2 regions of the Streptomyces nodosus genome follow, and region 1 is predicted to be linked to the other one. Evidence: riboswitches for the same ligand, from Rfam matches in the RefSeq annotation. Region 1 holds a riboswitch; the other holds the start of a gene.

The links. A riboswitch is a leader RNA that binds a small molecule or an ion and turns the genes downstream of it on or off. The one in region 1 is predicted to bind fluoride.
Region 2: it holds a riboswitch for fluoride, as region 1 does, so the genes downstream of both, CP978_RS04890 (inorganic diphosphatase) here and ettA (energy-dependent translational throttle protein EttA) in region 1, are expected to answer to the same signal.

The regions. Positions count from the first base shown of each region.
Region 1 covers NZ_CP023747.1:782,817-793,357, reverse strand. The annotation lists gene CP978_RS03560 (WxL protein peptidoglycan domain-containing protein) at 1-92, shown strand, start outside; gene CP978_RS03555 (PP2C family protein-serine/threonine phosphatase) at 206-1,507, opposite strand; fluoride riboswitch at 1,838-1,901, shown strand; gene CP978_RS03550 (MFS transporter) at 2,043-3,311, shown strand; fluoride riboswitch at 3,295-3,358, shown strand; gene ettA (energy-dependent translational throttle protein EttA) at 3,398-5,065, shown strand; gene CP978_RS03540 (hypothetical protein) at 5,089-5,511, shown strand; gene eno (phosphopyruvate hydratase) at 5,573-6,844, shown strand; gene CP978_RS03530 (BN159_2729 family protein) at 6,865-7,779, opposite strand; gene CP978_RS03525 (sigma-70 family RNA polymerase sigma factor) at 7,776-8,372, opposite strand; gene CP978_RS03520 (helix-turn-helix domain-containing protein) at 8,468-8,737, opposite strand; gene CP978_RS03515 (hypothetical protein) at 8,974-9,450, shown strand; gene CP978_RS03510 (hypothetical protein) at 9,579-9,818, shown strand; gene CP978_RS34755 (hypothetical protein) at 9,949-10,257, opposite strand.
Region 2 covers NZ_CP023747.1:1,090,405-1,100,945, forward strand. The annotation lists gene CP978_RS35520 (LPXTG cell wall anchor domain-containing protein) at 1-213, opposite strand, end outside; gene CP978_RS04865 (ArsR/SmtB family transcription factor) at 792-1,133, shown strand; gene CP978_RS04870 (SulP family inorganic anion transporter) at 1,130-2,842, shown strand; gene CP978_RS04875 (ATP-binding protein) at 2,943-3,323, shown strand; gene CP978_RS04880 (hypothetical protein) at 3,579-4,334, shown strand; gene CP978_RS04885 (hypothetical protein) at 4,472-5,053, shown strand; fluoride riboswitch at 5,116-5,189, shown strand; gene CP978_RS04890 (inorganic diphosphatase) at 5,214-5,705, shown strand; gene CP978_RS04895 (methylenetetrahydrofolate reductase) at 6,025-6,891, shown strand; gene CP978_RS04900 (2,3-butanediol dehydrogenase) at 6,991-8,055, opposite strand; gene CP978_RS04905 (GNAT family N-acetyltransferase) at 8,241-8,801, shown strand; gene CP978_RS04910 (class I SAM-dependent methyltransferase) at 8,835-9,635, opposite strand; gene CP978_RS04915 (aminotransferase class V-fold PLP-dependent enzyme) at 9,745-10,541, opposite strand, start outside.

The DNA.
Region 1 (10,541 bases):
GCAACCGCGCGCGGCGGGCGCTGCGCGAGGACGCCCGGGTGCGGGACGCGGTCGAGGAGGCGCTGCGCGAGCACACGCCGCAGCGGGACTGACCGGGCGCGTCCCGGGGCCCCGACAGGCACCGTTCACCCCGTCGCGACGCCCGGCACGACAACACCCGGTGCGAGGCCGGCATCCGCACGGGGCCCGCGCCCGCGCCGGGGCGTCAGGCCGGCCTGTCCGGGTCGGTGTTCCTGAGGGCGAGCACGGCGACATCGTCGTGGTAGCCGGTCTGCAGCCGGACCAGCAGGCTGTCGCAGAAGGAGTCCAGGGGTGAGGAGGCCAGGGCGCCCGCATGCTGGCGCAGCCGGGTCAGACCACGGCCGATGTCCTCGCCGGGGCGCTCGATCAGCCCGTCGGTGTACAGCAGCACGGTGGCGCCGGGCTCCACGACGATCCTCGCGTCCGTCCTGGCGGGACACGGGTCCAGACCGAGGATCGGGGCGTGTCCGTCCTCCAGCAGCCGGGTGGTGCCGTCCGGCAGCATGAGCAGGGGCGGCGGGTGTCCGGCGTTGGTCCAGGACAGTGGGCGCCCGGCGTCCGTCGGGGCGTGGAGCTGGGCGATGACGGCCGTCACCAGCTCGACGGAGGTCATGCCCTGCATGACGCGGTCCAGCCGGCACATCACCCCGGCAGGGGGATCCCCGCTGTCGTAGGCCAGGGCCCGCAGCATGTTGCGCAGCTGCCCCATGCGGACCGCCGCCGTGAGGTCGTGGCCCATGACATCGCCGATCACCAGCATGGTCGACCCGTCGGGCAGCGCGAAGGCGTCGTACCAGTCCCCGCCGACCTCGGCCCCCGCCCGGGCCGGGGCGTACCGGGCGGCCAACTGGAGGCCCGGGAGGCCGCGCAGGTTCGGCAGCAGGGAGCGCTGGAGCTGTTCGGCGGTGTTGCGCTGGAAGGCGTACAGCCGGGCGTTCTCCACCGCCAGCCCGGCACGGCGGCCGAGGTCGGCGGCAAGTTGCCGGTCCTCCTCCTCGAAGGGCGCCCCGGGGGAGCGGATCAGGGTGAGCGCCCCCAGGGTCTCGCTGCGGGCCCGCAACGGGACCACGAGAACGCATCCGGCGTCCAGCACACGGTACAGACGCCGCTGGACGGCACCCAGTGATCCCGGCTCCCGCGAGCGCGCCGGGTCCTCGAGAGTCATGGGACCCGCACCGCGCAGGACCCGGGACAGCGGGTCGGCCGAGTCCCCGAGCCCGGGCATCGGCCCCTCGGCCAGCGCGCGGACGGCGCGGTCCGGGTCGCGGTGCGTGACCGCGATGCGCCGCACCCGGTCCCCGTCCAGGAGGTCCACCACACAGGCGTCGGCGAACTGCGGCACCAGGCGCTGGGACATCCGGCGCAGGGCGTCCTCGGCGTCGAGATCCAGGCTGCCGGCCAGGGCGACGCTGATGTCGGCCAGCAGGCGCAGCCTCGAGGGTCCCCCGGAGAGATCGGGACCGGCCCCGGAGCGTGCGTGGTTCATCGCCCCGGCCCCGATCCCGGAGCACATGGGCACCGGGCCGTCGCACCGCGCCGGGGCGTCCTGGACGCGGTCCGCCGGCCGATGCGGCCCTGTACAGCCTCGGTCATCACATCACTCTCCGCATACACCGCTCGCTGCCCCGGCCCGGCCGGAGACCCATCGGCACCTCCAGTGTGATCCGACGATCCCTCCCGGGGCGCGGCGTACACGAGCGGCGTGCACGACGGACCTGCCCGCGCGTTCTCCGGCGCCCCGGCAACCGGCACCGCCGCCATGTGCACGGATGGCGGAACTCGCACGGATGGCGGAACCAGGGGGGCGCGGAGCACCATGGAGGTGGGCGATGAGGCTCGCCCTCGACCGCACATCCCGTGCTGATGGCCTCTGCTGCCGGACGGTCGCCGATAGGCCCGTCCACAGGCCGTTTCCCCGAGCCGGGAGGTGCGGTCCTTGTACCGCGACGTCGTCGAAGAAGTCGTCGAAGAACCCGCCCGCGCACCGCGCCCGGTGGACTGACCCGGACGGTGCCGGTCCGGTGGGCGGCAAGGAGCACGGCGAAGGGCCCGCGGCAGGGCGGTGGCCCGCTGCCCCGGCCGGCGGCACGGCAGCGCGGTTCGTCCTGCTCATCGGCGTCGTCAGCCTGTTCTCCGACATGGCCCACGAAGGCGCCCGCGGCATCACAGGCCCCTTCCTCGGCTCCCTCGGCGCCGGCGGGCTGATCGTCGCGACGGTCGCCGGCGGCGGTGAACTCCTCGGCTACGCCCTGCGGTTCGTCTTCGGCCGGCTCGCGGACCGCACCGGCCGCTACTGGCTGATCACGGCCGTCGGCTACACCGTGCAGATGGTCGTGGTGCCGCTGCTGGCACTGGCCGGGAACTGGCCGGTCGCGGCCCTGCTGATGATCGCCGAACGCAGCGGCCGTGCGCTGCGCAACCCGGCGCGGGACGCGATGCTCGCCCACGCCACCGCCGAGCTGGGGCGCGGCCGCGTGTACGGCGTACGGGAGGCGCTGGACGCGGCCGGGGCGACGGCCGGGCCGCTGGTCGTGGCCGGAGTGCTGTCCCTGCACGGCGGCTACCGAGGGGGTTTCGCCGTGCTCGCCGTCCCGGCCGTCCTCACGCTGCTGGTGCTGGCGAGAGCCCGGCACACCTGTCCCCGGCCCGCGGATCTGGACGTCGAGCAGAGCGTCCCCGGCCCCCGGGGCACATCGCGGGCCTTCTGGATCTATCTGGCGGCCATGGGGCTGATCGCGGCTGCCTACGCGGACTACCCGCTGATCGCCTACCACTTCGGCAGGGACCGGGTGATGCCCGAGGCCTGGATCCCGGTGCTGTACGCGGTGGCCATGGCCGGCGAGGCGGTCGCGGCGCTGCTGCTCGGCCGTCTCTTCGACCGGTGGGGCCTGAGGACGGTGGCGGGCGCGACCCTGCTCACCGCGTGCTTCCCGCCGCTGGTCTTCCTCGGCGGCGTCCGCCTCGCGGTCGTCGGTGTGCTGCTGTGGGGTCTGGGCGCGGCCGCCCAGGAGTCCATCGTGAAGGCCGCGGTCACCGGCATGGTCGCCGCCGACCGCCGGGCCTCGGCCTTCGGCTTGTTCGACACCGGTTTCGGGGTGTGCTGGTTCGCCGGCAGCCTTGCGCTGGGGGCGCTCTACGACCGCTCCGCGATCGGCCTGGTGATCTTCTCGGTCGTGCTGCAGCTGGTCGCCGTACCTCTGTTGCTGGCCGTGCGGGGCGCACCAAAGCGGCGCCGGAACCGCTGGCGGGACCGGCTCCTGAGGAGCACCCTGGAGGGGAGTGGGCGATGAGGCTCGCCCTCGACCGCACATCCCGTGCTGATGGCCTCTGGGAGCGACAGCCGCTGTCCGGCGGCCCGGCTGTGGAGGCACCGCGGATGTACGTGTACACGATGCGCAAGGCCCGTATGGCCCACGGCGACAAGACCGTCCTCGACGATGTCACCCTCGCCCTCCTGCCCGGCGCCAAGATCGGCGTGGTGGGTCCCAACGGCATGGGCAAGTCCACCGTCCTGCGGATCATGGCGGGGCTGGAGCGGCCGACCGAAGGGGACGCCTTCCCAGCGCCCGGCATCGGCATCGGGATCCTGGAGCAGGAGCCCCGGCTCGACGACTCGACCAGTGTCCAGGGCAATGTCGAACAGGGCGCCGCGGAGATCCGGAGCATGCTGCGCCGCTACGCGGAGGTCACCGCGCGTCTCGGTGACGGCGACGGCGAGCAGACGCAGGAACTGCTGGACGAACTCGGCTCGCTGCAGGAGACCCTGGACCACGCCGAAGCCTGGGACCTGGACTCCCGCCTGGAACAGGCCATGGACGCCCTGCGCTGCCCGCCGCCCGACACCCCCGTGACGGAACTCTCGGGCGGCGAACGACGACGGGTCGCCCTGTGCCGGCTGCTGCTGTCCCAGCCGGACCTCCTGCTGCTGGACGAGCCCACCAACCACCTGGACGCCGAGTCCGTGGCCTGGCTGGAACAGCATCTGGCCGACTACCCCGGCACGGTGGTCGCGGTCACCCACGACCGGTACTTCCTGGACCATGTCGCCCGGCGGATCCTGGAGATCGACCGCGGGCACGCCTATGCCTACGAGGGCAACTACTCCACCTATCTGGCGACCAAGGCGGCCCGGCTGCGGGTGGAGGGCCGCAAGGACGCCAAACGGCAGAAGCGGCTGGCGGAGGAGCTGGCCTGGGTGCGCTCCGGCGCCAAGGGCCGTCAGGCCAGGTCCAAGGCACGGGTGCAGCGCTACGAGGACCTGGCGGCCGAGGCCGCCGAGCGGCGGAAGCTGGACTTCGAGGAGATCCAGATCCCTCCGGGCCCGCGCCTGGGCAGCCTGGTCCTGGAGGCCGGCCGGCTCACCAAGGGCCACGGCGACCGGCTCCTGATGGAGGATCTGTCGTTCTCCCTGCCCCGGGGCGGCATCGTCGGCGTCCTCGGCCCCAACGGCGTCGGCAAGACCACCCTGTTCCGGATGATCGTCGGCGAGGAACAGCCCGACGCGGGCACCCTGCGGCTCGGCGACACCGTCCGGATCTCCTACGCCGACCAGAACCGCGCCGGGCTGGATCCCGCCCGGTCCGTGTGGGAGGCGGTCTCCGGCGGCCGGAACGTCCTGCGCATCGGGGACGTCGAGATGCCCTCGCGGGCCTATGTCGCCGGCTTCGGCTTCAAGGGCGCCGACCAGCAGAAGCCCGTCGGTGTGATGTCCGGCGGCGAACGCAACCGTCTCAATCTGGCCCTGACCCTGAAGCAGGGCGGCAACCTTCTGCTGCTGGACGAGCCGACCAACGACCTGGACGTGGAGACGCTGGCCTCACTGGAGAGCGCGCTGCTCGACTTCCCCGGCTGCGCCGTGATCACCGCGCACGACCGGTGGTTCCTGGACCGGGTCGCCACCCACATCCTGGCCTGGGAGGGCGACGCCCACTGGTTCTGGTTCGAGGGCAACTTCGCCGACTACGAGGCCAACAAGATCGAGCGGCTGGGCGTCGAGGCGGCCCGGCCGCACCGGGTCACCCACCGTCGGCTGGTCCGTGGCTGACCGCCAGGACAGGAGGCCGCGCCATGACACACCTCGACCACGATGCGGTGGCGGCGGTCCGTGTCGCCCAGCTCACCGTCATCAACGCCAAGTGGCACATCCTGGAGGAACAGGCCCTCCGACGGCTCGCCCCGCTGCGCGGCCTGGCCTGCACCCCGCTGTTCCCCGGCCACCCGGTCATCCAAGTCGTCGCCTGCGGCGGGCGGTTGCTCGGCCGGGCCCGACGGCATCACAGCGGCCGTACCACGAGTTGGATCGCCGTCCCCGCCGGCACCGCCCGCGAGATCGGCGCGTACCGCACCCTGCACGGCGCCGTCCGTGCGCTGGCCCGGCACGCCGGCACATCCCGCCACCGGGTCACCGAGACCCCCGCCCCACGGGCGCGGCCGGAACCGGCCGGACCGCGCGCGGGACCCGGCCGGGTGGGCCGCCAGGGACACGGCTGAGGTCTCGGCGCCAGGACAGACCGGAACGCCGCGGAGCACCGCCGTCACACCGAGGAGAATCATGTCTTTGCGGATCAGCCACCTGCACGCCGTGGAGATCCTCGACTCCCGGGCCCGCCCGACCCTCGCCGTCACCCTCACCACCGACGACGGAACCCGGGTACACGCCGGTGTGCCCTCCGGGGCGTCCACCGGTACCCGGGAAGCCGTCGAACTGCGGGACGGGGACCGGGGCCGCTACCACGGCCAGGGCGTTCTGGCGGCGGTCGGCCATGTCAACGGCGAGATCGCCCGGGCCCTCACCGGCCGCGCGTTCGCCTCGGCCGCCGACGTCGACCGGGCCCTGATCGAGCTGGACGGCACCGGGACCAAGGCCCGGCTCGGCGCCAATGCCGTCGTCGGCGTCTCGCTCGCCGTCGCACGCGCCGAGGCCGCCCTCGCCGGACGGCCGCTGTGGGCGCACCTCGCCCGGATCGCGGGCACCGAACCCCGCCTGCCCGTACCGCACTTCAATGTCGTCAACGGCGGCGTCCACGCCCCGGGCGACCTCGACTTCCAGGAGTTCATGCTCGCCCCGCTGGGCGCCCCCGGCCTGCCCGAGGCGGTCCGTGCCGGAGCCGAGATCTACACCGGGCTCAAGGCCCTTCTGTCCGCGGGCGGTCACACCACCGGCCTCGGCGACGAGGGCGGCTTCGCCCCGGCGGTCGACCGCCCCGAGAAGGTCCTGGAGCTCCTGGTGGAGGCGATCGACGCCGCCGGGTACCGGCCCGGCCGCGACGGTGTCGCCCTCGCCCTGGACCCCGCGGCCGGTGAGTTCCGTGCCGGTGACCGCTATCGGGTGGCGGGGGAGGAGCTGACCAGCGATCAGCTGATCGACCGCTATGAGGAGATCGTCGAGCGTTTCCCGGTGTGGTCGATCGAGGACGGCCTGGCCGAGGACGACTGGGACGGCTGGGTCCGCCTGACCGACCGCCTCGGCGACCGCGTGCAGGTGATGGGCGACGACATCTTCGTCACCGACCCGGCCGTCATCACGGAGGCGATCGACAGAAGGGTCGGCAACTCCGCCCTGATCAAGGTGAATCAGATCGGAACCGTCACCGAGACCCTGGAGGCGTTGCGCGTCTGCCGCGAGGCCGGCTACGCCCGGATGGTCTCCCACCGCTCCGGCGAGACCGAGGACGCCTTCATCGCCGATCTGGCCGTCGGCACGGGCTGCGGCCAGATCAAGTCCGGTGCGCCCGCCCGCGGGGAACGCGTCGCCAAGTACAACCGGCTCATCGAGATCGGTGAGGAGGACCGGGCGCTGCCCTTCGGCCTCACCACCGGCTGAGCCCCGTTCCGGCCGGGTGTTCATGGGGTGTGTTCGGTGCCGGGCCGGGTGGGGGTGGTGGGGTCGGTCTCGACGGGGATGAGAGGGCCGTTGGTCGTGATGATGGAGGTGAGGGGGTAGACGGGGCCGCCGGTGTTGCCGAGGGCGAGCAGCGGGGTGTCGTCCTGCTGGCGCTGACCGAGATAGAGCCATGTCTGGCCGTGGCGGTCGAGGTGGGCGCGGGCGAGGTCGTAGACACGGCCTGCCAGGTGGAACGGTTCGCGGGCGGCCTCTGCGGCTTCGTCGAGGAGGCGGGGGACCTCGTGACCGGTGAGGTGGACGTCGACGCCGTCGATGTGTCCGGTGGCGGTCTGGGCGTCTCCGGTGCGCACGGTGGGTGTGGCGAGCGGGGCACCGATCAGGGCCAGCCAGTATTCCCAGTCGCTGAGCGAGAAGGCGCGGATATGGACGGCGATGTGGTCGTGGTCCGGGACGATCTGCAGCACTTCGAGCCGGCCGGCACTGCCGGCCTGCAGCATGGCCGCCGCGGCCACCGCCCTGACCTGTCTGTCGCCGGCGGTGCGCGGGTCGTCCGCAGCGGCGGTCCGGGCGGCCGGGTCGATCATGCCGGACTGCCGGGCCGGGGGCACCGTGACCGGTACGTCCGCCACTCCGCGCGGGGCGGCGTCGGACGGGGCGTTCGTGTCGTGGAATGCCGGGCCCGCGAAGGTGTCGGCGGCCCCGTGGGCGTCCCGGATGTCCTGAACCGCCTCGGGGAGGCTGTGCGGTGTCTGATGCTGTTCCTGCAGCCGTCTGAGGGCCTGGGCGCCGCCGGTCTCCACCAGCCGCCCGTGGGCGTGCAGGCCGGCGATGAACTGGCGGGCCAACTGGGTGAGCCGTTCGGTCAGTTCACGCTCGATGTCGGCCTCGGCGCGGTCTTCGGGGGTGGCCGTCATGCCGCCGCCCCCGTGTAGACCTTGCGGAGGGAGTCGAGCGCGCGCCACTGGAGGGTCTTGACGGCGGCGTCGGTGGTGCCCATGGTGCGGGCGGTCTCGCTGATGGACAGCTCACCCAGGAACCGCAGCCGGATGACCGCCTGCTGACGGGGCGTGATCTCGGACAGGGCATCGAGCAGGTCGGCCAGGGTGAGGGCGGACAGGGCGGTGTCCTCGGCGGTGTTCGCCGGGACCGCCCAGGCGTCCTGCACACAGGTGATCTGGTCGACGAAGGTCAGACGCCGTGTCGCGGCGACTTTGAAATGGTCGGCGACCACATTGCGGGCGATCGTGCACAGCCAGGCACGGATCGGCGTACCCGTCCACCTGAAGGTGCCGATCTTGGCCCACGCCTTGACGAAGACATCGGCGGTGAGATCCTCGGCCAGTGCCGGATTCGACCTGACGCGGTGACCGACGAATGCGGCGATCATGTCGTAGTGCATCCGGTACAGCTCGCCGAATGCCTCCCGATCGCCTTGCTGGGCGCGGGTGATGAGGGCCGGTTCCCTCGTGGTGGGGCCGCTGGACACGGCCTGAGCCTCAGAGATCAAGGCCTGCTCCCGATCGTGAGTGGATGAAAGATGGTGGGCTGGTGTGTGGTGGGATCGCCGTGGTCCGCGGCCCGGTCCGGGGGTCTTCCGGGCTGTCAGCGCCGTGCACGCCCCCGCCCGGCTCCGGCCGCCGCCGGCCGTGGGCGCGGGACGACGGTCGGCCGCACGGTCAGCGGGTCGTCGTAGACGAGCATGTCGAGCTGGAGCTGGTAGGCGTCGCGCAGCGTCCACAGCGTGGCCAGGCTCGGCTGTTTCGTCCCGGCGGCGAGCCGGTGGAGCGTCGACCTGCTGATACCGGTGCGCTGCGCCACGTCGGCGACACTCTCGTCACCGAACTCCCTGGCCTTTACCAGGAGCTTGGCCATGTGGAGGCGGAGCATGGTCAGGGGACCCCCTCAGCGACTTGCATCCGTACGGCTGACCCGCACGCACGCAACGTATGGAAGTTGCCAGACTGAAGTGACGCAAGGGTATTTTGATTCGCACACAGGTACGAGATCGACCACTTGGCCTGCGGGTATGTCGATCTAGGCCCTTGACCTGCAAAGGTGCACGCATGCAACTAGTTTGTTGGTGCATGCATGCGCGCTACCCTCCGGGCATGCGGAGCTTGGAAGATTCACACCACGGGACCCGGGGCAGTCGGCAGGCGCAGGCGCGGCGGGTCGGCGCGTATCTCACCGCGGTCGCGATCGCGGCGGGGTACGACGTCCGCCGGCGGCAGGGCGGCCGGGCGCAACTGGCGGCCGTCACCGGGCTGAGCCTGGCCACCGTCTGCCGGACGCTGGACGGAAAGACCCTGCCGCTGCCCTCACAGCTGACGAAGTGGGCGGCGGGCCTCAACCTCGACCATCGAGTGATGTTGTTGGAGAGCGGCTTCATCCCGGAACAGCAGCAACTCCACCTCGCTGGGCGGGAGGTCGCCGCGGCGGCGCTCTCCCCGGACGAGGCCATGAACGCGTGGGGGATCACCGATCCCATCATCCGCCGGACACTGAACGGGACCATCGTCCATGCGATCAGGCTCCAGGAGGAACTCGACGCGGACGGCGGGCGGGAGGCCGCCTTGCGGGGCTGAGGTGAACCGGCGCGTTCACGTTCACCGGGACGTGTTACGGATATCCTCCCACCGTGCCAGGATCAGCGAGGTGCAAATAGTGCGCTGACGAGAGGGGGGAGCAGGTGCTCGTCGTACGAGGGACTTCGGTGATCGCTGTCGTCCGTGGCAGTACCGGTGAGCCGGTGATTTTACTTCCCGGTGACCCGCACCAGGAAGTACCCGAGGCAACGCTGACCGATATCATCAGGGCTGCCGCCGCCGTTCTCAGTGCGGCCGAACTCCGGACCGTCAGCAGGGCCATCACTGCTTTGGCGACGGACCAGGTGGATTTCTGTGTCGCGATCGGGGAAACCGTCTTGACGGTCTATCGGCTGACGGCCGGTTGAGTTCCGGTGAAAAGGGTGCGGGAGTCTGTCGGCGATGGGGGTCCCGGCAGCGGTGTCTTTCCAGCGCGCCGCCCGCCGTCGGAAAACCGACGGCGGGCGGCACTGTTTTTCTGAAGTGGACTAGCGACGCTCAGCGGCGCCCGTAGGGGTAGCAGTCCCACCGGTACGAGTGGTGGTTGTGGTGCCGGTGCCGGTCCCACCCGTGGTGCCGGTCGCAGTAGCGCAGCCGGTAGCCGCCCGGGTGCCGGTGGTCGCGGTATCGCCCCACCTCACCGTGGCGGTGGTGGGAGGGGCCGTGGTCGCGATCGAACGAGGGCGCGGCCGGCGCCATGGCGGCCGGGCTGTGCATCGGGGCGGCGATCGCCTCTGCTGAGACGGGCACCACGACGGTCCCGGCTGTCAGAAGCGCAACCGCCACTGCCTTGGCAATGGTCTTCAACTTGATCTCCTTTCGAACAGCAGGAATTCGATCTTTCCTGCCGTTGGATCCGACATTACCCCGAACTTCGTGCGCTCCAGCGAGAAGTGATGTGCACTCAGGCCTTCCGGCCGGCCGGGGTGACCTTTGAAAGCAACAGCTCAGCGGCCTTTCCGGGCAAGCCTGAAGCGGCGCATCTCTCGTGTCCGAAACACTCGTTAAGGCGAATTGCGGGATGTGTCGGCTCGGGTTGTGGGGCCGGTTCGCGGCATGGTGAAAATGTCCTCTCCCCGGCGAATCCCTGT
Region 2 (10,541 bases), 310 kb from region 1:
GACGCTCCGGAAGGGGCTGCGGGCGGTGAGTCTGAAGGTGTGCCAGCCGGGGCGCTCCCGCCTCGGGATGGTGACGGACCCGGTCACCCTGCCCTCGCGGTTGGCCCGGAAGTGGCCCAGAACGATCGTGCGGGACCGCAGTTCCGCGGTGACCCGCTGATGTCTGGTGAATCCCCTGCCGATGAAGCCGACCGAGCAGCCGGCCGGCACCACGGTCCGACTGAGAGACAGACTCGGGGGCGGCGGCGGATACGGGCCCGGGTGCGCAGAGGCAGTCTGCGCCCCCATCAGCGGGCCGGCGATGAGTGCGGCAGCTGATGCCGCCGATGCCAGCGCAACCCGCCATCTTGGCGACGTCGTCATCTTTGTTCACTCTCCTCTTCGATCTCGATTCGCGTCAGGCTGCGCAGCGTCAGCCGTATCGAGATCCATATAAAGGCAATAAAAGGGACATAACGAAGCGACTGGCGCGGCGTCAGTCACAACACACCGAATGGGGGAGCCCTTCTGACGTCCCGTCATGAGGGAGCCATGCGCGCCACGGCACGGCGACCACCGATCGCGCGGGGCCGGTGACCGCCCGCCCGGTCGTGCAACCTTGCACAATTGCAAAATTCTGCAATTTCCTACATCATGGATACCTGGTCGCGCCGTCCTCACCGAGCGCGACCCCACGCAGACGGCAGGCACCGGCCGCGCCGGCGCCGCCGCGACGCGGCCAGGGCGCCCTCCTCCCGGCACCGCACGACCGCGTGCACCCAAGCAACCCCCGACCAGGAGGAGACACGGCAGTGCCGGTCCCGCTGTACCAAGCCAAGGCGGAGTTCTTCCGGATGCTCGGACATCCCGTGCGGATCCGCATCCTGGAACTGCTGCAGGACGGGCCGATGCCGGTGCGCGATCTGCTCGCCGAGATAGAGATCGAGCCCGCCGCCCTGTCCCAGCAGCTCGCGGTGCTGCGCCGCTCCGGGATCGTGACCTCCGTCCGCGAGGGGTCCACCGTGGTCTATGAACTCGCGGGCGGGGATGTGGCGGAGCTGATGCGCGCCGCCCGAAGGATCCTGACCGAGATGCTGGCCGGGCAGAGCGAGTTGCTGGCCGAGCTGAAGAAGGCCGAGGTCCCGAACCGGTGAGCACTCTTGTGACCCGGGGCGCCGCCCAGGTCCGTTCCCTGCTGCCCTCGCGTGCCGACCTCGCGGTGGTACGCCGCGATCCCCGCCGCGACCTGCTGTCCGGCCTGACCGTGGCGATCGTCGCGCTGCCGCTGGCCCTCGGCTTCGGGGTGTCCTCCGGCCTGGGCGCCGAGGCGGGACTTGCCACCGCGGTCGTGGCGGGAGCCCTGGCCGCCGTCTTCGGCGGGTCGAATCTTCAGGTCTCCGGTCCGACCGGGGCGATGACCGTCGTGCTGGTGCCGATCGTCGCCCAGCACGGCGCCGGCGGTGTCCTGACGGTCGGTCTGATCGCCGGTGTGCTGCTGCTCGGCATGGCCGTGGCGGGGCTGGGCCGCTATATGGCCTATGTTCCCGCGTCGGTGGTGGAGGGCTTCACCCTCGGCATCGCGCTGGTGATCGGCCTCCAGCAGGTCCCGGGCGCGCTCGGTGTCGCCAAGCCGGAGGGCGACAAGGTCCTCGTGGTGACCTGGCGCGCCGTCGAGGCGTTCGCGAAGGCACCGAACTGGACCGCCGTCGCACTGGCCGCCTCGGTGGCGGCGGTGATGCTGGTGGGGGCACGGTGGCGGCCGGCCGTGCCGTTCTCGATCCTCGCGGTGATCGCCGCCACCCTCGTCGCGCAGCTCTTCCATCTGGACGCCGCCGCGCCGATCGGTGATCTGCCCTCGGGACTGTCCGCTCCCTCCCTCGGCTTCCTCGACCTGTCGGCGCTGGAGACCCTGCTGCTGCCGGCCGTCGCGGTCGCCGCGCTGGCCGCGCTGGAGTCCCTGCTGTCCGCACAGGTCGCCGACGGCATGACGGTCGGACAGAAGCACGACCCCAACAAGGAACTCTTCGGCCAGGGCCTGGCGAACATCGCCGCACCGCTGTTCGGCGGTGTGCCGGCGACCGGCGCCATCGCCCGTACCGCGGTCAACGTCCGCAGCGGCGCCTCCTCCCGGCTGGCCGCCCTCACCCATGCGGCGATCCTGGCGGTGATCGTGTTCGCCGCCGCCCCGCTGGTGTCGAAGATCCCGCTCGCCGCGCTCGCCGGGGTGCTCATCGCGACCGCCGTGCGCATGGTCGAGGTCGGCTCCCTGCGCGCCATGACGCGCGCGACCCGTAACGACGCGGTCGTGCTGGTCCTCACCGCCGCCGCCACCCTGGCGCTCGACCTGGTGTACGCGGTGCTCATCGGACTGATCGTGGCCGGGGCGCTGGCGCTGCGGGCGGTGGCCCGCCAGGCCCGTCTCGACCAGGTCGACTTCCGCCCCGATCTGCCCGGCGAGCACAGCGACGAGGAACACGCGCTGCTCGCGGAGCACATCGTGGCGTACCGGATAGACGGTCCGCTGTTCTTCGCCGCGGCACACCGCTTTCTGCTGGAGCTGTCCGAGGTCTCCGGCGTCCGGGTGGTGATCCTGCGGATGTCCCGGGTGACCACCATGGACGCCACCGGTGCCCTGGTCCTCAAGGACGCGATCGAGAAGCTGAACCGGCGCGGCATCGTGGTGATGATCTCCGGGATCCGGCCCGGCCAGCGCCAGGTGCTGGACTCCGTCCAGGTGCTGGATCGACTGCGTCTGGAAGGACGGGAGTACGAGACCACCCCCGAGGCGATCGCCGGGGCTCGCAAGCATCTGGAGCACGCCGGGCTGCTGATCCCCCGTCAGACACGGCAGGCCGCCCGATGACCGTGCTCCCCGCCCGGCGTCCGACGACCGAGGCGCCGGGGGCGGGGGCCTTCTGGTGACGCCCCGGCTGGAAGCGCTGCCGCTGCGCCATGTACTGACCATGCCCACCGTGGGATCGGCCGTACGACTGGCGCGGGAGACGGCGGAGATGGTGCTGACGGAGTGGGGGATCGCCCGCCGTCATCCGAGCGTGGACCCCGCGCTGCTGATCCTTTCGGAGCTGGTCACCAACAGCGTCCGGCACGCCGCCGCCGTGTCCGGGAACGTGACCGTCATCTACGCCGCGGGCAAGGACACCTTCGCCTTCGCCGTCCATGACCGCCACCCCTATCAGCCGCCCCTGTACGCGGCGGGCACCGGGAACACCGGGGGCGGGCTGGCCACGGTCGTCGAACTCACCCTGTTCCTGGGCGGAACCGCCGTCGTCCGCGGCGACGCCGACGGGGGCGGCAAGAGCATCTGGATCACCCTGCCCCTGTGAGGCGCCGAGGAAGGCGCCGGGCCCGCCCCAAGGGTTCCCAGGGAACGGCGCCATGACCGCGAGCACATCACGGACGGTGACATCAGCAGCTCAAACCCCATGACAGGGGTCCATATTTCCCCAATTTGCGAAGTATGTCGCACCCAGTGCCGCTACCGAGCGTCAGCTACGGTGACGTGCGTCGCGTCGGCCCGAACCGACGGACAACCCACCTTCGACCCATCGGCAGGAGTGAGTGTGAACGTTCGTTTCAGCATGAGCCGGGGAAGAGCACTGGCCGCCGCGGTACTGGCCGCGATCGTGTCCTCGACCGTCCCGGCGTCCGCCGCCGTCGCCGCGGACGGAAGCCACTCGGACCACTGGGGCGTGATCACCCGCAACACGATCGGCTCCCCCGTCGCGGCCCTGAGGAACGGCCCGTTCGGTTCGTTCGGCGTCACGGGCCCCTCCGCCAGACCGCCGTTCGGCACGGGCAGCCTGGGGATCGAGGTGGCGGACAACGCCACCACCCTCGCTCCCCCCAGCGAGAGCGTCGACTTCGGCAATGAGGTCGACTTCTTCGGCGATCGGGTGCTCGGTCTGCAGCAGGTCGGGTTCCATGTGTTCCAGACCAACGAGAACATCACCTACGGCGGTCCGGAAAACATGCCGAACATCAGGTTCGAGATCGACCCGAATGTGGCTGCTCATCCGACCGACCACTACACCTCGATGGTGTGGGTGCCGGACGCCGCCCCGGTGACGGACCGCTGGAGCCCCTACATCGACGCCACCCGGACCGGCTTCTGGTTCCTCTCGGGCGGCGAGACCGCCTGCACCCAGGCCGCCCGCTGCACCTTCGCCCAGCTGAAGGCCTCGCTCAACGACGGCGGCCCGCAGCCGGTCATCTTCAGCGCCGCCGTGAGCAAGGGCCGCGACCACATGTGGATCGGCGCCGTCGACGGTCTGCGGATCAACCAGAACATCTACGACTTCGAGGCCGACGGCGTGAAGACGCGTCGCATCCGCTGACGTCGGCGAGCATCGTTCTCCGAGTCTCCGTTCCTCGGCCGAGGGTGGTCGCCCGTGCCCCCAGCGGGTCGATCGGGCGGGCAGACCACTCCCGGCCGTCGGCGGAGTCCCCGGTCGCACGGAACCCGGCGAGAAGCGTGGCAGAGGTCGTCCCCGAGCGTGCGCTCGTCACCCGTCCCTCCGGGATCGAACACCACACAGGGGAAGCCGCCATGCAGTGCGATGCTCTCGGGATCTATCTCAACGACCATCTGGCCGGTTCCACCGCCGGACAGCTCCTCTCGCACCGCCTGGCCGAGCACCACCGTTCCTCGCCCTACGGAGGCGAACTGCGCCGGGTGGCCGACGGGATCGCGGAGGACCGGCGGACGCTTCTCGGCCTGATGGACGCCCTCGGCGTCCCCGCACGCCACCACAAGGTGTACGCCGGACGCCTCGCCGTCACCGCCCGCCTGCTCAAACTCAATGGGCGCGTGATCCGGAGGCCGGGCCTGAGCACGGTCATCGAACTGGAGACGCTGCGGCTCGGGATCGAGGGCAAGACGCTGCTGTGGCGGACGCTGCGGGAGGTGGCCCAGGACAGGGCGGAACTGGACGAGGCCCGGCTCGAGGAGCTGCTGCACCGGGCCCATGAGCAGGCCGATGTGGTCGAGTCGCTGCGCCGGCGCACGGCCTCGGCGGTCTTCCACCGGCCGCGGCGACGGACCCCCTCCGGGTAGGACCGTCGCTCCGCAGCGCCCCTCCCCTGCCGGGTTGTCTCCGGGCCGGCCGAGAGGACAATGGAGGGGGTGGCGATGAGGCTCGCCGCAACCGCACGACCGGAGCACCGACCGTGCTGATGGCCTCTCCCTGACGAACGGCTCATGGGAGGTGTCGGCGATGGAGGTCACGGTGGCGGTGACGGCGACGGCCGGTTCGCCGTTCGCCCCGCAGGACGGATCGGACGGGTACGACCTGGTGAGCGTCGGATCGATCCGGGTGACCGGATACCCGGTCGGCGCGGGCCGGGTGGACGACACCCTCACCGACGACGGTGAGCCGACCGCCGTTCTGCTCTTGATGGAGGAGCCCGCGCTGCCGGGACAGTCCGTCCGGGCTCGTCCGGTCGCCCTGGTCCATGCCCTGGTGGACGGGAGCCCACGGGCCGAGGTGCTGTGCGTACCCGCGCACGACCCGAACTTCGCCGCCTTCACCGCCCCGGGCGCGCTGCCCGCCTGGCACGCCGACGCGGACACCTTGGCCACCGTCCTGCACCGGCTCGACCCCGGTCATCACTGGCGGGTGACGGGCTGCGAGGGCCCGACTGCCGCCGAGTCGTTCCTGGCGGAGGCCCGGCACAGCTATGAGCGTCTCACCGGCTGCCTGGAGTGACCGGCGCCCACCGCCCTCGCCCTGATCGACCAGGTCTGCCCGACCGCCGCAGGCGTGCCCGCGTGATCGCCCCGTGGACCGCCCCCTCTGCCTGACCCGTCGGCCTTCCTCCGGCTCCTTCGGCCGACGAGCAGGGTCGTCGGGCCGACGGCTCCCGCTCGGACGCCGACCCTCGGCGCCAGGAGCGTCACTGAATCGTCCTAGTATCGGATCGTTTCCGTGGACGATCGTGAAAGAGAGCCGTATGACAGCCACGCCTTCCCGCCTCCAGGACGGCATCGACCGGGCCCACGGCTCCCGCCCGACCGCACGAAGCATCATGAACGCCGGATCCACGGTTCCGGCAGCGGTGGGCACATCGCTGCTGGACGACTTCTCCCTCGAGATGACGGCCAAGGACATAGCGGGACTCGAGGAGGCCCACCCCACGATCCCTCCGGGCACCCGTATCAACATCACCTTCCTCGGCAACGAGGATCTGCCGATGCGCCTGGCCGCCGCCCGCGCGGTCAAGCGGCTCGGCTTCGTACCCGTACCGCACATCTCCGCCCGGCGCCTGAAGTCCCGGGGCGAGCTGGAGCAGTTCCTGGCCGGGCTGAAGGCCGACGGCACCGCGGAGAACGTGTTCGTCGTCGGCGGCGACCCCGCCCGCGCCGAGGGACCGTACGAGGACGCGCTGGCCGTCATCCGCACCGGACTGCTGCGGCACCACGGGGTGCGTCATGCCGGGATCAGCGGCTACCCGGAGGGCCACCCGGCCATCACGGGCCCCGTGCTGTGGTCCGCACTGACGGACAAGCACGCGGCGCTGGGGAAAGAGCTGTTGGCCGGTGACGTCATCACACAGTTCGGCTTCGACGTCGACCCCGTGCTCGCCTGGGTGGAGGAGACCCGCGCGCGAGGCATGGACCTGCCGATCCGTATCGGGGTGCCCGGGCCGGCCGGGGTCAGGCGGCTCACGACGTACGCGGCCCGCTTCGGCGTCGGCACCAGTGCCGCCATCGCCCGGAAGTACGGATTCTCCCTCACCAACCTGATGGGTACGGCCGGCCCCGACCGGTTTCTGCGCGCCCTGGCCGATGGCTACGACGCCGGGCGCCACGGTGTGGTGAAGGTGCACTTCTACACGTTCGGCGGGCTGGGGGCCACCTCGGAATGGATCGCCCGGTTCCGGCAGGAGGGTTGAGACGGCATCCGCCCGGGAGGGCCCGGCGCGCCCCGGAGGAGCCGGGGCGCCGGACCGCCACGCCGTGCGGTCGGCTGGCCGCCGGGGCCGACCGGGTGCTCAGAGGCGGGGGTCCACCAGGATCTTGACGGCCGTCTCGTTGTGGTGGATCAGGGTCTCGAAGCCGTCGCTGACGAGGTCGTCCAGGCCGATGGTCCTGGTGATGAACGGCGCCAGGTCGACGCGGCCCTCCTGCACCAGCTTGATGGTCCCCGGGTGGGAGTTGACGTAGGCGATCGTGCCGCGCAGGTCGACCTCCTTGAGGACGAGCTTCTGCATGTCGATGGACGCCGGCTTGCCCCAGATGGAGATGACCGTGATGACACCGCCCGGCTTCACGGCGTCGAACAGGGTGTCGAGGACGACATTGACGGAGGTGGCCTCGAACGCGACGTCCGCGCCCTTGCCGCCGGTCAGACGCCGGACCTCTGCGGCGACATCGGTGACGGAGGGGTCGATGACATGGTCGGCGACCTTGGTGTCCAGGGCCTTCTGCCGGCGCAGCGAGCTGAGTTCGGAGACCGCGACCTCGACGCCCATCGCCTTGAGCACCGCGCAGGTGAGCAGTCCGATGGGGCCGGCGCCGCCGACGAGGGCGAAGTCGCCGGCCTTCGCTCCCGAGCGCTGGAACGCGTGATAGCCCACCGACAGCGGCTCGATGAGGGCCGCCTGGTCCAGCGGGACGTCCCCGACCGGGTGCACCCAACGGCGCTCGACGACGATCTTCTCCGCGAGACCGCCGCCGCGGCCGCCCAGCCCGATGAAGTTCATGTCGGGTGAGAGATGGTAGGTCGGGTTGTTCTCGCCGGTGTCGACCTCGGGGCGCAGGATGTAGGGCTCGACGACGACGCGGTCACCCGGCTTCAGGTCCTCGACGCCCTCGCCCACCGCGTACACGACACCGGACATCTCGTGGCCCAGCGTCACCGGGGCGGACTCGCCCGAGACGGGGTGCGGATGGCCGGCCGGCGGGACGAAGATCGGTCCGTCGAGGTACTCGTGCAGGTCGGTGCCGCATATACCGCAGTACGCGACGTCGATGCCCACCGTGCCCGGCTGGACCGTGGGTTCCTGGATGTCCTCGACACGGATGTCACCCCGGTCGTAGTAGCGTGCAGCCTTCACTTTGAGCCGACCCCTTCGCCTGTTGACGCCCGCATTTGCGTTGATTTCTTCCGTCGCGCGAGGTATGTCCCTCGTGTGGCGTATTCACGGTAACAGGACGATCCGGGCATCCGCGTCGGCCCTCCGGCCCCACGTGAGGGGGCCGGATGGGCCGGGCCTTCCGGCCGGCTGGCAGGCTGCCGGGTGTGACAGCGCATGAAGCAGTGCACGCGCCGGCGATCACACAGATCAGCCGGGCCCAGGACGCCACAGCGGCCATCAGGCGGGAACTCACCGACTGCTGGACGGCGGTCATCAACGACGGTGGGGCGGTGGTCCCCATGGACTGCCCCCTGCCTCCGGTGACCGCTCCGGTGCTCGAACCGGCGATGGAACGGATCGTGCGGGGTCTTTCCCCGCAGCGGAGCAGGCTCCTGCTGGCGACCGTCGACGGCGCGCTGGCGGGCTGGCTGTTGCTGCGCCGCGAGCAGCATCCCCTGGTGGCGCACTGCGGGGTGGTGAACCACGTCCAGACACACCTCCGCTTCCGGGGCCTGGGCATCGGCGCCGCGCTGATGCGGCACACCACGGTCGTCGCACGCGAGGAGATGGGCCTGGAACGACTGCAGCTCAGCGCGAGAAGCGGTCTGGGCCTCGAGGACTTCTACCGCAAGGCCGGCTGGACCGAGGTCGGCCGGTGGCCGGGGGCGCTGCGGGTGGCGCCCGGCGACGATCGTGACGACATCATGATGACCCTGACCCTGTGAAGCCCCCGTGAAGCCCTGCCCCGCCGTGTGAAGTCATGGCCGTCCGACGGCAGTTGCTCCAGGCGCGTCCCCCTTGACCGCCACCAGCACGGCACTGTCGCCGAACTGCCAGACCGGTGTGACATGGCCGAACCCCGCCCGGCGCAGCAACTCGGCGTGGCGGCCCGCGGCCAGATGGCCGTCGCAGCCGCTTCCACCGAGGGCCGCCAGACGCCGCTCACGCTCATGGAACAGATCGGCCAGTTCCGGGTCCCGGGCCGCCGCGTCCCACCAGGACCGCCAGTCCTCGTGGGCGTGGCCGCCGGTCCGCTCCGCCCGTCGGCGGCCCACATACGCGGTGAGGTCCGCGGACGGTGCTCCGTCCGGCGGGAAGTGGTCGCCGTTGACCAGGACGCCGCCGGGGCGCAGCAGTCCGGCGAGACAGCGGTAGGTGCGCAGCAGCACCGGTTCGGACAGATAGTGCAGGGCGGTCGTGGAGACGGCGGCGTCCAGGGGGCGTTCCAGCCGGAGGGCGTCGGCCCAGCCCTCCTCACCGATGACGGTGTCGACATAGCGGGCGGCGTCGGCGTGATGGGTCCGCCCCAACTCCAGCAGCAGGGGGTCCATGTCGGCGGCGACGATCTCCGCGGACGGAATGCGGTCGGCGAGCCTGGCCGCCAGGGAGCCGGGGCCACAGCCCAGGTCGAGCAGGTGCGGCCGGGAACGGCCGGCCGTGATGTGCTCGACGACGTCCGCGATCACGGTGAACCGCTCCTCACGGTCCACCGCGTACCGCTCCTGCTGCCGTTCCCAGCGTTCCACCCACGCCCTGGCGGTTCCCATGCTCACACCCATACCCCGCGACACCTCTTCCGTCTCTCGGCTGTCCGTCGACATCACGAATCTACAGCTGGAAACGGTTTTCATTTACCACGCAGGCCGGCTCAGGCCGGCTCAGGCCGGCTCAGGTCAGCGATGCGAGGACGGTCAGCAGTCGGTCGATCTCCTCCTCCGTGTTGTACACATGCAGGCTCACCCGCACCGATCCGTCCCGCTCCCCCGCACCGGCCTGGCAGAGGCTGTCGGCCCGCACCATGAAGCCGTGGCTGTACAGGATGAACCCCAGGTCGTCCGAGGGGATGTCACGGTGCCGGAAGGTGACGATGCCGTGCCGACGCTGGGAGGCCGGGAGCGCGGAGTCGGCGGCCAGGCTGGAGGGGCAGCCGAGGATCTCGTACGGACCGAGGTGCCGCAGCCGGTCGGTCAGCCGGGTCGCCAGACCGGACGTCCACCGGGCGATGCGGTCGGGGCCGGCCGCATGCAGCCAGTCGAGGGCCGCCCGCAGCGACACGATGCCCACCGTGTTGGGTGTGCCCTGCCAGCCCTCCGGCCGGAACAGTGGCCCCCGGGCGTTGCGGGCCCACACCGCGCCCGTACCGGGAAGGGCCATCGCCTTGTGCCCCGAGAAGACCACGAAGTCGACGTCGAGGGCGGGGTCGTCGAGGTGGACGGGCAGATGACCGATGCTCTGCGCGGCGTCCAGGCAGATCGGGACCTCCGGACCGACCGCCTCGCGGATGCGGTGCACATTCATGTCACCGCCGTAGACGTGGTGGACATGGGTGGCGGCCACGAACCGGGTGCGCGGACCCACGAGATCGCCGAGGGCACGGTGGTCGTAGTCGCCGGAGGCCTCCTGGTACGGCAGTGCCCGTACGCGTATGTCGATGCCGCGCTCGGCCAGCAGCCGCCGGGCCTCCA